Regions from separate parts of the Aminobacter sp. MET-1 genome, predicted to be linked through region 3. Evidence: riboswitches for the same ligand, from Rfam matches in the RefSeq annotation. Region 3 holds a riboswitch; each other region holds the start of a gene.
The links. A riboswitch is a leader RNA that binds a small molecule or an ion and turns the genes downstream of it on or off. The one in region 3 is predicted to bind cobalamin.
Positions count from the first base shown of each region.

Region 1: it holds a riboswitch for cobalamin, as region 3 does, so the genes downstream of both, NDO48_RS13415 (aromatic ring-hydroxylating oxygenase subunit alpha) here and NDO48_RS24220 (ABC transporter ATP-binding protein) in region 3, are expected to answer to the same signal.
Region 2: it holds a riboswitch for cobalamin, as region 3 does, so the genes downstream of both, NDO48_RS13435 (ribonucleoside-diphosphate reductase subunit alpha) here and NDO48_RS24220 (ABC transporter ATP-binding protein) in region 3, are expected to answer to the same signal.
Region 4: it holds a riboswitch for cobalamin, as region 3 does, so the genes downstream of both, NDO48_RS07315 (CbiX/SirB N-terminal domain-containing protein) here and NDO48_RS24220 (ABC transporter ATP-binding protein) in region 3, are expected to answer to the same signal.

Region 1 covers NZ_JAMSHL010000008.1:51,429-55,294, forward strand. The annotation lists gene NDO48_RS13410 (2Fe-2S iron-sulfur cluster-binding protein) at 1-628, opposite strand, end outside; gene NDO48_RS13415 (aromatic ring-hydroxylating oxygenase subunit alpha) at 634-1,896, opposite strand; cobalamin riboswitch at 2,004-2,214, opposite strand; gene cobF (precorrin-6A synthase (deacetylating)) at 2,289-3,047, opposite strand; gene NDO48_RS13425 (hypothetical protein) at 3,044-3,292, opposite strand; gene NDO48_RS13430 (ribonucleotide-diphosphate reductase subunit beta) at 3,283-3,866, opposite strand, start outside.
Region 2 covers NZ_JAMSHL010000008.1:57,447-61,312, reverse strand. The annotation lists gene NDO48_RS13450 (nucleotidyltransferase domain-containing protein) at 1-335, shown strand, start outside; gene NDO48_RS13445 (OsmC family protein) at 409-831, opposite strand; gene NDO48_RS13440 (HNH endonuclease) at 942-1,841, opposite strand; cobalamin riboswitch at 2,249-2,459, shown strand; gene NDO48_RS13435 (ribonucleoside-diphosphate reductase subunit alpha) at 2,566-3,866, shown strand, end outside.
Region 3 covers NZ_JAMSHL010000023.1:12,150-16,015, forward strand. The annotation lists gene NDO48_RS24210 (LysR substrate-binding domain-containing protein) at 1-206, shown strand, start outside; gene NDO48_RS24215 (MFS transporter) at 341-1,507, shown strand; cobalamin riboswitch at 1,540-1,747, shown strand; gene NDO48_RS24220 (ABC transporter ATP-binding protein) at 1,855-2,670, shown strand; gene NDO48_RS24225 (ABC transporter substrate-binding protein) at 2,689-3,633, shown strand; gene NDO48_RS24230 (FecCD family ABC transporter permease) at 3,687-3,866, shown strand, end outside.
Region 4 covers NZ_JAMSHL010000004.1:100,612-104,477, forward strand. The annotation lists gene NDO48_RS07305 (response regulator transcription factor) at 81-755, shown strand; gene NDO48_RS07310 (sensor histidine kinase) at 755-2,107, shown strand; gene NDO48_RS07315 (CbiX/SirB N-terminal domain-containing protein) at 2,141-2,473, opposite strand; cobalamin riboswitch at 2,575-2,766, opposite strand; gene metH (methionine synthase) at 2,810-3,866, opposite strand, start outside.

The DNA.
Region 1 (3,866 bases), on a different contig from region 3:
TGATGGCATCGATCCGCCCCATATGGCCGAACCAGCTCTCGCGGCTCGACCGCTCTTCGATCATGAATCCGAGCGACAGGCCCGGCATGCGGCTGCCCAGGAGTTCGAGTTCCTTGCGGAAGATGATCTCGTCGGGCGAGCGGGCGCAGTTGACGAAGGCAACGTCGGTCCATGGGGCGCAGTCGTTGAGCCAGCGCAGCATCGACATCATCGGCGTGATGCCGGAGCCGGCCGAGATGAACAGGTATTTTGCCGCCGGATGGTTGTGGTGAGAGAAGTTCCCGACCGGACCAAACGCCTTGAGGCGCGAGCCCGGGACGAGGTTGTCGAACATCCAGCGCGTGCCTGTACTGCCTGCCTGCGCCTTGACGGTGACGGCGATGGAGAACGGTCGCGATGGCGACGACGACAGCGTGTAGGTCCGCAAGAGCGGACCGTCCGGTGTCGGCAGTTCCAGCGTCACGAACTGGCCCGGCTTGTAGCGAAACCAGGTCTGTGCATCCGAACGGAAGGCGAAAGTCTTCACATCAGGTGCTTCATCCACCACACCGATCACCTCCAGCACCTGGAGGCGATCATTCCACGGGGTCATCTCGTCGAGGTGGCGATAGAGGGCGGGGTCGCTCATGGCATTCATGACCTACTCCCTCTGGCGACGCTGCGCAGGGCGGGCTTTTGCCCGTCGGCGAGCCGTGGTTCGATGAAGCGCGCATACCAGTCGACGAACTGGATCACGCCGCCTTCGTGATGTTCGGAATATGGCCCGGGCTCATAGGCCGGCGACCTGATGCCGAAGGCGTTCTCCTCGACGATGCGGCGGTCCTCGTCGTTGGTCTCGGTCCAGACATGGGTCAACTCCTTCAAGTCGTAATCGACACCTTCGACCGCGTCCTTATGCACCAGCCATTTGGTGGTGACTGCCGTTTCCGTTGTGCTGATCGGCAATACGCGGAAGGTGACGGCATGATCGCCTAGAACATGGTTCCAGGTCGTCGGATAGTGGTAGAGCAACAGCGTGCCGATGCGGTCGGCCGCGACCTGGTCGGACAGGTTCTTGCGCACGGCACGCCTGCCCGTAGTCGTGTAGCTGACGGCCTTGCCGAGAAGCGGGGCGCGGGTGGCGCGGTATTGTCCTTCGTCGTCTATTCGAAAGCGCGAGGGCAGCCCTGCCGCCTCGCAGTGCGACCAATGCGCAAGCATGTCGGGATCGCTTTCGGCGCCGTTAACCCCGGTGACGGTTGGAGCTTCGGGGAAGGTCTTGCACAGCTCAGGATGGTTGGCCGCGCAGTGATAGCACTCCCTGTTGTTCTCCCAGACCAGCTTCCAGTTGCCCTTCTCGACGATGGTGGCTTCGAAAGCGACCTTGGCATCGACCAGATTGTGGGGAGCGAAGTACGGCTCCATCAGTGACCGGAACGGGCGGAAGTCGGCCGGCTCCTTGGCCAGGCAGATGAAGATGTAGCCACCGACGCTTTCGCAGGCGACGGGCTTCAACCCGAAGTCCTCCTTGTTGAAGTTCTCTGCCATCTGGCGGGCGAAGACCAGCTTGCCGTCGAGGTCGTAGGTCCATTGGTGGTAAGGGCAGACCAGTCGCGCCGACGTTCCTTTTTCCGTGGTGCAGACGCGGCTGCCGCGATGGCGGCAGGAGTTGTGGAAGGCGCGGATTTGACCATCGCGTCCGCGTACGATGACGACTGGATAGTCGCCTATCTGGACGGTGAAGAAGCTTCCGGCTTTGGCGACCTCGCAGTCGTGGCCGACGAACAGCCAGTCTCGATACCAGATCAGTTCGAGGTCGAGCTTGTAGAACTCCGGGTCGATGTAGAAGGGTTGCTGCAGGCTGAAGCCATCGCGCCGTTCGCGGATGAGTTTCAGCATTTCATTGCGCGTGTCCATGTCCGTCCTCGCTAGCGGTACAAGGACTGAACTGGTGGTATGGAGGGGAAGATCGCGCGGGTTCAAATGCCCGGACGCTCTGCCTCTTGACCGCCCACCGCGATCAGTCGGTTGAAAGAATTCGAGGCTGGTTTCCGGGCTCCGAAGCTGTCCTTTGTTGAGGACTGTCCCGACACCTTCCCAGGCATTTGCCCAGTGGTTCTCCCGTCGAGACGTCAAGCTTCGCTACCGTTGCGGGGGCAGCGCCGGGATCTAACCGGCTTCCCAATTATCCCGCAGACCACTTCGCCGGCGGGCACCTTGAACATCTTGATCAGATCACGGAAGCATCGCTGACAAAGCCGCGAAAGCGACATCGGCGGAATGCAAAGACGACAGCGGCCATGTTGCCGTCAGGTGCTTGCTGGCTTCACAAGCACTGCGTCCATGATCCATCCGTTGGCGCGACGCGCTTCGTTGCGGACACGCTCGATGTCGTCGATCACCTCTTTGAGCTTGCCCGAGATGAGAACCTCTTCCGGCATGCCGACATAGGCGCCCCAATAGACATCGAGATCGCCGTCGGCTTGCCGCAACGTCTTCTCGGCATTGAGCATGATGACCACGCTGTCGGCATTGTTGGGAAAACCTTCGCCCATGCTACGCCCGGTCGAGATCAGGATCGAGCGCCCGATGTCGCACAAGGCGACTTTGTGCTGGGCCGCCAGCGCCTGAATGCTGCTGATGCCGGGAAGGACCTCATAGTCGAGTTCGAAATCACCGCGGTCCTTGAGGCGATCGAGGATGCGCATGGTGCTGTCGTAGAGGGTCGGATCGCCCCAGACCAGGAATGCCCCGGTCTGCGACGCGTCCAGTTCCTCCATGACCAGCTTGCCGTATGTCGCCTCGACCTCTTCATGCCAGTCGGACACCAGCTGCTCGTAGTCGTCGCCGGCGCGCCGTTCGGGTGTCTTGAACTCTACGGTTCGGAAGGGGCGGTCCCGCACGTGACGCTCAAGGATCTCACGCCGGACACGGGCAAGCTCCTGCTTGCCGATGCCCTTGTTCGGGATGAAAAACACATCGACCTTGTTCATGGCGTTCACCGCCTGAACGGTGACGAAGTCGGGATTGCCCGCACCGATGCCGATGATCAGCACCTTCCTTCTCATTGGAGCCTCCCGGAAATGTGGGAGACCGCCAGTTCCCGACCGAGTTCGATAAACAGCTCTTTCAAGCGGTTGGGGCCGGGATGCGGGCCGCGATAGCCGTCAAGACGACGGATCTCCATGTTGACCGCAGCTGTCAGGTCGCTGCCGTCAGGCTGCGCCATCAACCAGGCTATCAGGACCTCCTCGGGTTGCGGAAGCGGTTTTGCGGTCCGTGCCGTTTGCCGGCGTCCGAGCGTCAGTCCCATGCCAGCGCTCCGCCGTTCTGGTATTCGATGACGCGGGTCTCGAAGAAGTTCTTTTCCTTCTTGAGATCCATGGCCTCCGACATCCACGGGAACGGATTGTCGGTTTCAGCGAAGACCGGCGCGAGACCGAGCTGGGCGCAGCGGCGGTTGGCGATGAAGTGCATGTACTGCTCGCAGAGCGCAGCATTGAGCCCAAGGAAGCCGCGAGGCATCGTGTCTCGCCCATAGGCTGCCTCGAGGTCTGCCGCATCCTTGACCATGCTGCGGACTTCCTCCTGGAAGGCGCGGGTCCACAGATGCGGGTTCTCCAGCTTGATCTGGTTGATCACGTCGATGCCGAAGTTGAGGTGGATGCTCTCGTCGCGCAGTATGTACTGGTACTGTTCGGCGATGCCGACCATCTTGTTGCGGCGGCCGAGCGACAGGATCTGGGCGAAGCCCGTGTAGAACCACATGCCCTCGAAGATGACGTAGAAGGCGACGAGATCGCGTAGGAATGCCTGGTCGGATTCCGGCGTGCCGGTCCTGAACTCGGGATCATCAAGCGACTGCGTGTGTTTCAGGGCCCATGCGG
Region 2 (3,866 bases), on a different contig from region 3:
TCCCGGCGTCGATTTCGCAGGTGTGGTGCCTGGACGTTGCCGATAACTGCTGGCGCGTCGACATGATGGTCGAACCGGGCACGCCGGAAAGCTGGGTCTGCAAGCGCAACCAGTCGATTGTCCGCCCCCGCGCCGAGATGGTCGGCGTCACCGACACCGGCATCCCCTATCTCAAGGCTGCGGCGATCCTCTTGCTCAAGGCCAAGCACCAGCGTGACAAGGATGAGTTCGACTTCCGTACCGCCTTGCCAAAACTGGAGAAGGCCGAACGCGACTGGCTGGGAGCCAGCCTCGGGGCAACGCACCCCGGTCATGACTGGATAAAGCTGCTCTAGACAGGCACCGGCCGGGTCTGATCAAGCTGCGCCCGAAACGCCACGGCCCGGCCGCGATCCATCCGGCAATCGCTCAGTTCGAGGTGTCGATGACCTCGAAATCATGGGTGATTTCGGCCGTCTTGGCCATCATCGCCGAAGCCGAGCAGTACTTCTCGACCGACAGCTCGATGGCGCGCTTGACCTTGTCGGACGACAGCTTCTTGCCCTTGACGATGTAGTGCATGTGGATCTTGGTGAAGACCTTGGGCTCGGTCTCGGCGCGGTCGGCATCCATTTCCACCACCACGTCCTCGACCGCCTCGCGGCCTTTTTCAAGGATATGGACGACGTCATAGGCCGAGCAGCCGCCAGTGCCGAGCAGCACCAGTTCCATCGGGCTCGGGCCCGGCGTCCGGCCTTCCGTGCCATGCGAGGTGCCGAGAACCAGCTTATGTCCGCTGCCGGACTCGCCGACGAAGGTGCGATCCTCGACCCATTTCACACGTGCTTTCACGAAGACGTCCTTCCCAATCAAAAAATGCCAGCAGGCAACAACCACAGACTCTATCGTCAGCTAGCGCGGCGGATATCGATGCGCAAGGCACAGAGCGGTTACTCGTACGCTCAGTGCTTGAAGCAGTTTTCTCTGTGCCATCGCAGAAAGTGCGGATGAGGCCGATCCGACCCGCGCATCGGCACAAGCGCTCGCCCGGTACGATTGATAATCCCGCGAATGCCATCGGCGTCGTTCGCTTGTCGGGAAATCAGGATCTCAAGCTCATCCGACAGGCTGATGAGCCCTCTGTCAAACATCCAGTGCGCAGTGCCGGATAGCGCAATGCCATTGCTCACGACATCGGGACCGCTGGCTTCCACCGGTCGGATATGCGCAGCTTCGACCTCAGCGCGTCCCCCGCCGTTGATGAGTTTTAGTCCGGTGACCGCACAGCGCTCGTCATAGGCGCGCAACACCACCTGCCGGAAAACGCGATCGCGCACGATGCGCGAACTGAGAAATGACGTCCGCTCCCGGGCTTCTTCGAAAACGAACGGCGTCTGCTCCTCCGCGAAGCCGTCGACAGGCAATTCGGGGTCATTGCGCGGAAGTAGTGGCTCCGCCTGATCCAATCCGAGGCTGACGATCCGACCGAAGTCGCTCGGTGACAGTGCTCGAACAGCAGATTGCGCTCGCCCCGAGATAGCGCCGGCATCGTTCAAGAGACCGCGCTCAATCACGCCCGCGTCATTGGAGAACGGCACCGGTCTCGCGAAATCGAGATAGCTGCCAGGCTCGATGATCGCCAAGAACATACCTGGAACACTTGGATCGTTTATGACCTGCTGGACCCTGGCAACAGCAAAATACCCTTTGGTGTCAGCCACCTTGCGAGGTTCATAATAAATGATCCAGTCACCGACGCAGGCTTGAACTCTGCCGAAGTACTGCGAAGGAAATTGATAGCGCTCCGCCGGACTATCGTCGTAGATCGAATCCGACCTGTGAATGAAGACCCCATACCCCATAGGCCTTCCGTAGCGCGAACATCCGGGAATTGCGATCTGAAAATCTTCGAATTGTCGCAGGTTTTCTCAAAGATCAGCCAGAGGGGCATCTCGATTTCGCCGCTCGGAACTACCCGATAACAGGCGCATCGGGGCCCTGCAGCGAGGTCAACGCATAGGGGCGTCGTGCATACCTTTAGCTGCAGCCTCTTCACAACACCCCAAACATCACAGATGACAGCGCCGATTCATGGCTCCTGTTCAACAGAGTAGCCGGGCAAGCGATCGACAAAGAGGTCGCGCCAGTTGCCCCGTGGGGGCCTGCTTGTCCAGCTCAATGGACGTTTCTCGGTCCAGATGGACATTGCGTTGAGCATCATCCACGAATTCCTCAGCACCCACATATTGACCATCCCCGTTATTTGACCACTAAATATACAAGTCGTGGTTCTTCCGAGTCGATTTCGGCCCGGGAGCTAAGAGGGAAGTCGGTGCCTCGAAAGGGAATGCCGACGCTGCCCCCGCAACTGTAAGCAGTGAGCTTGCGTCGAATAACGCCACTGATGCGATCGCATCGGGAAGGCCGACGTAAGTAATGACCTGCGAGCCAGGAGACCTGCCGTGACGGATTGATCGAACCTCGGGCGGGGTGTCCCGGCGGTGCGCTTGCAGTCGCATGGCCGATGGCATTTTGCGTCCAGCAGCGTTCCCGGCAAGCCCCGTCCGCAACGCCACGGGGATAGAGATGCCGGCGACTTCGACACAGACCTCCAACGGGATCGCTGCGATCCCTGTTTCCAATCCTAGAAAAGACACGACGGTGGCAGAACCTGCCTATCGCGTCATCCGCCGCAATGGCGGAGTCACGCCCTTCGATCCGACCAAGATCACCGTGGCGCTGACCAAGGCCTTTCTTGCAGTCGAAGGCTCGGTTGCCGCCGGATCGCGCCGTGTCCATGACGTGGTAGAGGAACTCACCGAGCAGGTGTCGACTGCGCTGGCGCGCCGGGTCGGCGAAGGCCGCACCTTCCACATCGAGGACGTGCAGGATCAGGTAGAGCTCGCATTGATGCGCGGCGGTCATCACAAGGTGGCCCGCGCCTATGTGCTCTATCGAGAAGAGCGCGCCAAGGAGCGGCAGGCCGAGAAGGAGATCGCGGCGCTGCCCTCTCCCTCGCTTCAGGTCCGGCTCGACGACGGAACTCTTACCCCGCTCGACGATATCAGGCTGTCGCACATCGTCGAGGACGCCTGCCAGGGACTGGAGGCGGTAGCGGCAGCGCCCATTCTCACCGAGGCTCGGCGCAATCTCTATGATGGCATCACGCTGGACGAACTGTCGCTGGCACCGATCCTCGCAGCGCGCACTCTGGTCGAGCAGGAACCGAACTACGCCTTCGTCTCGGCGCGGCTGCTGCTGGATCGCCTGCGGCGCGAGGCGCTGAGCTTCGTGTCCGGCCGCCCCGAGCAGGCTACGCAGGACCAGATGGCCGAGCGCTATCCCTCCTACTTCGGTGAGTTCGTGGCCGCCGGCATCGAGGCCCATCTGATCGACCCTGAGCTCGGCCGTTTCGATCTCGTCCGGCTGGGCGCAGCCCTCAAGCCCGAGCGTGACCTGCTGTTCCAGTACCTGGGCCTGCAGACGCTTTACGACCGCTACTTCCTGTACACCAGGGGCAAGCGTATCGAGCTGCCGCAGGCTTTCTTCATGCGCGTCGCCATGGGGCTGGCGATCAGGGAGATCGACCGCGATGCCAAGGCAATCGAATTCTACGACCTTCTGTCCTCCTTCGACTTCATGGCCTCGACCCCTACCCTGTTCAACTCGGGCACGCTCAGGCCTCAGCTGTCGTCCTGCTTCCTCACCACCATCGGCGACGATCTCGACGCGATTTTCAAGGGCATCAAGGACAACGCCCTGCTCGCCAAATATTCCGGCGGACTCGGCAATGACTGGACCCCGGTGCGCGGCCTCGGCGCCCACATCAAAGGCACCAATGGCGAGAGCCAGGGCGTCGTGCCCTTCCTCAAGGTTGCCAACGACAC
Region 3 (3,866 bases):
TGATCGCCGTCGTGCAGGCGGGACTGGCAGTCGCCGGCCTCGCCCAGCGCAGCGTGCCGCCCAGCTTGCGCATCATCGGCGAAGCCGAAGGCCTGCCGCCCCTGCCGGAGATGGAAATCGGCATCCTGCGCAACCCGCAGGCCGGCAATTCGGCCGTCGAGCGGCTCTACGAATTCCTTCGCCGCGACCTGACGCAACAGTCCTGACCTAAGCCGGATTGCTGCCGCCAAATGGCTGCCATGCACGGTACGCATTGCTGCAATGCACCAACATCGCTTGCGCCGTGGCCGGCATGAGGAAAAAGTAGACCTAAATCGTTTCAGCTCCCCCGAGTCCGCCCATGCCCTTGCCGATCCTCGCTCTGGCCGTTGCATCCTTTTGCATCGGCACCACCGAATTCGTGATCATGGGGCTGTTGCCTGAGGTCGCAGCCGACCTCGGCGTATCGATCCCGGCCGCCGGCCTTCTGGTCACCGGCTACGCGCTCGGCGTCGTCATCGGCGCCCCGATCATCGCCATCGGCACGGCGAAACTACCGCGCAAGCCGGTGCTGATCGGCCTTGCCATGCTGTTCGTGCTCGGCAACCTGCTCTGCGCCGTAGCTCCCACCTACTGGACGCTGATGGCGGCGCGCGTCATCACCGCGCTTGGCCACGGTGCCTTCTTCGGCATCGGCTCGGTCGTGGCGGCAAGCCTTGTGCCTGCCAACAAGCGCGCCAGCGCCATCGCCCTGATGTTCGCCGGCCTGACGCTCGCCAACATTTTGGGCGTGCCCGGCGGCACCGCGCTCGGCGAGGCCTTCGGCTGGCGCATGACCTTCTACGCCGTCGTCGTCATCGGCCTGATCTCGGTCGCGGCCATCGCCTTCATGGTGCCGGCCGGTGTCGCCCCTCCCGGCAAGGGCGGCGTGGCGGGCGAGGTCAAGGTGCTGGGCAAGCTGCAGGTCTGGCTCGCCATGATCATCTCGGCCTTGGCATCGGGCAGCCTGTTTGCCGTCTTCACCTACATCAAGCCGATCCTGACCGACGTCACCGGTCTGTCGGTTGAATCAGTCACCTGGATCCTGCTTTTGTTCGGCGGCGGCATGACTATCGGCAACATCATCGGCGGCAAGCTGGCAGACTGGAAGCTGATGCCGACGGCCATCGGCGCACTGGTGGTGATGGCGGCGATCCACGTCGCCTTTGCCGAACTCAGCACTTCGGCGCCGGCGGCGATCCTGCTCGTCTTCATGTGGGGCGTCATCACCTTCGTCATCGTGCCGCCGATGCAGATGCGCGTCGTCGAAACCGCATCCGAAGCGCCGAACCTCGCCGCCACCCTCAACCAGGGCGCCTTCAATGCCGGCAATGCCGCCGGCGCCTGGGTCGGCGGTGCGGCAATTTCGATGGGCGTAAGCTATGCCGACCTGCCGCTCGTCGGCGCCGCCATCGCGCTCTCCGCCTTCGGCGTCGCCGTGTTTTCCTTCGCCATCGAGCGCCGTGACGCAATTCAGCAGGCGGCATGACGCTTTAGCGATTGTCAGCATCCCGTCGCTGCTGTAGCGACGACAGTGATGGTTCCTGCCGTCTCCAGGCGGCAGGTTAAATGGGAACACGGTGAGACGTCCTCGACGCGAAACCGTGGCTGCCCCCGCAACTGTGAGCGGATAGCAATTCGGAAAACTGCCACTGGTCGTCAGGCCGGGAAGGCTCCGAGGCGCGATCACCCGCAAGCCAGGAGACCTGCCATCATCCGATTAACTCAACCGGCCGGGGTGTGCCGCGGAGATGATGATGGTTGCGACTGCCCTTTTCGGTACCGGCGCGCTGACCGGATCGTTCTGCCTGCTCCGCCTGATCGCGGAGACAGGGCATGCTCGATCGCGTCCACGCCGCTAGCCGCCTTGTCGGCTCGACCCCGGCACTTCTCGAACTCGACGGCGTAAGCTGGGGGCCGCGCGCTTCCAGGCCCATCCTCGAACCGGTGACGTTGTCGGTCGCGCCTGGCGAGTTGCTGGCCATCGTCGGCCCCAATGGCGCCGGCAAGTCGAGCCTGCTGCGCTGCCTCTACCGCTACCACAAGCCGGTTACGGGCACTGTCCGGCTCGACGGCGCCGACATCTGGAAAATGAGGCCGCGCGATTGCGCCCGCCGCATCGCAACCGTGCTGCAGGAAAGCGCCTCCGACTTCGGCCTGACGGTCGCCGAGATCGTCGAGCTTGGCCTGACACCGCATGCGGCCGGCTTCGGCACCAACGGTGACGACTACGAAAAAGTCGAGGCCGCTCTTGCCCTGCTCAGCCTGACCGCCCTTGCTGCGCGCGATTTCAACTCGCTGTCCGGCGGCGAAAAGCAGCGCGTCATGATTGCCCGTGCGCTGGTGCAGCGGCCCGATCTTCTGATCCTCGACGAGCCGACCAACCATTTGGACATCCGCCACCAGCTCGAGGTGCTGGAACTGCTCGGCACTCTCGGCTGCACCGTCATCGTCTCGCTGCACGATCTGGCGCTCGCCTCCGCCCATGCCGACCGCGTGCTGGTGATGGATGGCGGCCACGCGGTCGCCTGCGGCAAACCTGCCGAGATCCTGACGCCCGAGCGCATCCGCCGGAGCTTTGCCGTCGGCGCCACCCTCGACGACCATCCCGTCACCGGCCGCCCGCGCTTTTCCTTCCATCTCGAACGCTGACAAACCAAAGGAGCCCCAATGCGCCTGCCCCTCATCGCCGCCGCCCTGTTCGCCACCTGCGCCTCCTCAATGGCCAGCGGCTTCCCCGTCACCGTCAAGAGCTGCAACCGCGACGTGACCTTCGAAGCCGCGCCCAAGCGCGCCGTCTCGCACGACGTCAACCTGACCGAAATGATGCTGGCGCTCGGCCTCGCCGACCGCATGGTCGGCTATTCCGGCATATCGGGCTGGAAGACGCTGGACGAAAACCTGCGCAAGGGTGTGGGCGAACTGCCCGAGCTCGCGCCGAAATACGTCACCAAGGAAGTGCTGCTCGGCGTCGACACCGATCTGTTCTTCGCCGGCTGGAATTACGGCATGAAGGTTGGCGGCGACGTGACCCCCGAGACGCTCGCGCCCTTCAACATCGCGGTCTACGAGCTGACCGAGAGCTGCATCCACATCATGAAGAAGGACAAGTCATCGCTTCAGGACATGTATGCCGACCTGCTCAATCTCGGCGCGATCTTCGGCGTGCGCGAGAAGGCCGATGCGCTGGTATCCGGCTACGAGAAGGAGCTCGCCAACTTCCAGGCGACGCTGCCCAAGCTCGACAAGCCGGTGAACGTGTTCCTCTACGATTCCGGTGAGCAGAAGCCCTTTACCGCCGGTCGTTACGCCATGCCGACGGCAATCATCGAGGCTGCCGGCGGCAGGAACATCGCCGACGACGTCGAGTCGAGCTGGGCCGAGATCGGCTGGGAGCCTGTCATCGAGCGCAACCCCGACATGGTGGTGATCGTCAACTATGGCGAAGTGACCGCAGAGCAGAAGATCGAGTTCATGCGCACCAACCCGGCCTTCAAGGACATCGCAGCGGTGAAGAACAACCGCTTCTTCGTGCTCGAATACAACGAGGCGACGCCGGGACCGCGCAACATCGCAGCGATCAAGCGACTGGCCGCCGCGATGCGGGCCGGCTGACCGTGTCGCACCGCCACCTCGTCGTAGGGCCGCGACATGTCCTGATCCATGCCATGCCGGCCCTGATCCCGGGGCTGGTGGTCGTGCTCGTCATCGCCATGGTCATCGCCGTCGGCGTCGGCCCGGTGGCGATTCCGCTCGAGACCGTGTGGGGCGTGATCGCCAACAAGCTGATGCCTGGCAGCGTCGAGGTGGTCTGGTCGAGCGGCCGCGAAAACATCGTCTGGGACGTG
Region 4 (3,866 bases), on a different contig from region 3:
GCGGGCGGCATGACAGGTTTTCTCAATGCAACCATGTGGCCGAGTGGCTAAACCATCCGGGCGAGCGGCGGAGCGGATTGATGCGCGTGCTTTTGGTGGAAGACGAGCAGGCCATGGTCGGGGTCCTGCGCAGTGGGCTGGTTCGCCACAACATGGTCGTCGATGACGTGGCCAGCCTCGCGGATGCGGAAGCCGCTCTCTACAGGGACATCTACGACGTGGTGGTGCTGGACCGGAGGCTGCCCGACGGAGACGGGCTCTCGCTCGTCAGGTCGCTGCGGGCCAACGGCAATGTGGTGCCGGTGCTGGTGCTGACGGCAAAGGGCGATCTGATCGACCGGGTTGCCGGCCTGGACAGCGGGGCCGACGATTATCTCGGCAAGCCTTTTGCCTTCGAGGAGCTGCTGGCGCGACTGAGGGCCATCATGCGGCGGCCGGTCAACCTGCAGCCCGACGTCGCCAATGTCGGCCGCATATCGTTCGACTTCACCCATCGCGAAGCGCATGTCGGAGGCATTCACCTGCGCATGCCCCGGCGGGAATTGCTGGTGCTCGAGGCGCTGATGCGGCGTATGGGCCGCATGGTGCTGCGCGAAACGCTGATGGAAGCGGTCTTCGGCATGAACGACGACATCGAGTCGAATGCGCTCGACACCCATATCTCCAGGGTTCGTCGCAAGCTGGTGGACGCCGATGCTGGCGTCGTCATCAGCGGCATTCGCGGCGTCGGCTATCTGTTGCGCGAGACGCCGTGATGGCAACAAGGCCGCCGTCGCTCAAGTGGCTTCTGGTCAGCCGAATGGTGACGCTGCAGGCGGCCATGATCGCGGCGTTCCTGGTGTTGATCGTCGCTGCACTGTGGGGCACAGGCTATCTCGTCGACGATTATGAGGGCGGCAGCCTCGATGTGCTTGCGGATGCCGTGGTGCGGGACGCCAATGGCAGGCTCGCCCTTGCGCCGACATCGGAACTGGCGCGGCTCAGGACGCATGCACCTGGCCTGTGGTTCGTCATGCGCGACAAGACGGGACACCGCTTGAGCGAAGGCACGATACCACCTGTCTATGCGCCCGTCGCCGGTATCATCGAGCAGCTGAACGACGCGCGGCTGGGCCATCCGCTCGGCGACGAAGCCAAGCCCGACGCGATCGTCAAATGGACCGATACCGCTGCCGGCAAGGTGCAGATCCTGACCGGCACGCAAGGCCGGATGTCCGTCCGGCGTTTGCTTGCGGGTGTCTCGGGTGGGTTCATTTCGGTGATCTTGCCGGTGATCGTTCTCATGGCGCTGGCGACGATGGTTGCCACACCGCTTGTCGTGCGCCGCTCGCTGGCGGGCCTGGGGCAGACGGTGTCGCAGGCCACGCGCATCGAGTTCGACAAGCGCGGTGTGCAGCTGCCGGTGAACGAGGTGCCGGTCGAAATCGGTCCGCTTGTCAGCGCCGTCAATGATGCGCTCCGGCGTCTCGATGCGGGGTACGAGCGCCATCAGCACTTCCTCGCCCAGGCCGCGCATGAATTGCGCACGCCCATCGCCATCCTGAACGCGCGTGTCTCGGCGCTGCCGGCAGGCGCGGACAAGAGGGAGCTGCTCGAGGATGCGGCGCGGCTGACCACGCTCGCCGGGCAGCTGCTCGATCTGCAACGGCTCGACCAGAAGGGGAACCGGTTTGCACCCGTCAATCTCGTCGCCATGGCCAAGCAGGTGGTGTTCGATCTCGGGCCGCTGGCGCTCGCGGCGGGTTACGACATGTCGTTCGAGCCCGAGGTGGAGACAGTTCCGGTAGAGGGTGACCAGACATCGCTCGAACGGGCGCTGACCAATCTGGTGCAAAATGCCATCGATCATGGCGGACGCCAGGGCGTTATCACAGTACGTGTGGGTGCCGCCGGCTTCGTCGAGGTCTGCGACGAGGGGCAGGGCATCGCGGCCGATCAGCGCAAGGCGATCTTCGAACCGTTCAACCGCCTCAAGCCCGATGGGCGCGGCGCCGGGCTGGGACTCAACCTGGTGCGCGAGATCATGGCGCTGCACGGGGGGCAGGTCGCGGTTATAGAGACTGCGAAAGGGGCATGCCTCCGCCTTTCATTTCGATCGAGTGATTAGCCGGCTTTCTGTCGGCGCGCAGTTTCTATGAATCTAGCTGGACTCGGCGGGGAAGGGCGGGCGCAGCGTCTGCCTGCGGCGCAGCGACTTGGTGAGCCAGGCGGTGAAGCTCGGCTCGATGGGCAGCATCAGCGGCAGGATCAGGACGTCGGAGGCGCCGGCTGCCCGCAGCGAGCCAAGGACCTCGCGCAGTGACGGCGTGCCTTGCTCGGTGAAGCCGAAGCTGGCGCCGGCGACGCCGGGCAGCGCGGCTGCAAGGTCGGTAAGTTGCTGCATCTGCTTGTGGGGTGCTGCGGCAAAGGCGGACTTTGCGACGAGCAGCACATGCGGTTGTGGCGCGGAGTTGTTTTCGGTTGAGTTCGACACCTGCAATCCCTGACCAGCCGGAGCGGGAGTGCGGTAACGCAGGCCGAACGGCGCCGGAACGGCAACCGATTCAACCGCGTCCCTGTGGTACACTCCGCCCACGGAACCTCACTTGGTCAGGCAGGTCTCCTGGCTCGCAGGTCGTCGCTTCACCGCCTATCTTCCCGGCTTCATGCCAGTGACGCGGTGGGCAATGTGGCTCGCCGCTTACAGTTGCGGGGCAGCTTCGGCTTCTACGAATTCCCTCTTAGCTCCCGCCCAGAGGCGGGAGAACCATAACCGTGCGGCACGCTATAGTGGCGCGCCGGTCAAGCGCGCAAGCCGCGAAGCCGGCAACTATTCAGCCGCCTCGGAGAAGGCCGTCGGCAGGTAGTTGAGGATCGGCGCCAGCCAGCGCTCTGCTTCCTGGAGCGACATGCCCTTGCGCTCCGCATAGTCCTTGACTTGATCGCGCTCGACCTTGGCGACGCCGAAGTAATAGCTCTCGGGGTGCGACAGATAGAGGCCCGAGACAGACGAGCCGGGCCACATGGCCATGCTTTCGGTCAGGGTCACGCCAGCGGTTTTCTCGGCGTCGAGCAGGCGGAACAGCGTCGTCTTTTCGGTATGGTCGGGTTGGGCCGGATAGCCGGGCGCCGGGCGGATGCCGGCATAAGCCTCGCCGACCAGCTCGTCACTGGTCAGCTTCTCATCCTTGGCATAGCCCCAGAATTCCTTGCGGACGCGCTCATGCAGGCATTCGGCAAAAGCCTCGGCAAAACGGTCGGCCAGCGCCTTGACCAGGATCGAGGAGTAGTCGTCATTGGCGCGCTCGAAGCGCTCGGCGATCGCCACTTCTTCGATGCCCGCCGTCACCACGAAGCCGCCGACATAATCGGCTTTGCCGCTGTCGGATGGAGCGACGAAGTCGGACAGCGCCACATTGGGCCGGCCGTCGCGCTTGGTCAGCTGCTGGCGCAGCGTGAAGAGGGTCGCGAGCTCGCTCTGGCGGGTATCGTCGGCGAACAGCCTGATGTCGTCGCCGATTGTGTTGGCCGGCCAGAAGCCGATCACGGCCTTGGGCGCGAACCATTTCTCGTCGATGACCTTTTTCAGCATCGCCTGGGCGTCTTCGAACAGCTGACGTGCGGCCGCGCCCTGCTTCTCGTCCTCGAGGATCTTGGGATAGCGGCCCTTGAGCTCCCAGGTCTGGAAGAAGGGCGTCCAGTCGATGTAGCGGGCGAGTTCGGCGAGCTCCCAGCTTTCGAACACCTTTGTGCCGAGGAAGCTCGGCTTCGGCGGCGTGTAGCCGGCCCAGTCGACCTTCTGCGCATTGGCGCGAGCGCGGGCCAGCGGCAGGCGCTGCTTCTCGCGCTCGGAGCGCTCATGCGCCTCGGCGACCTTCACATATTCG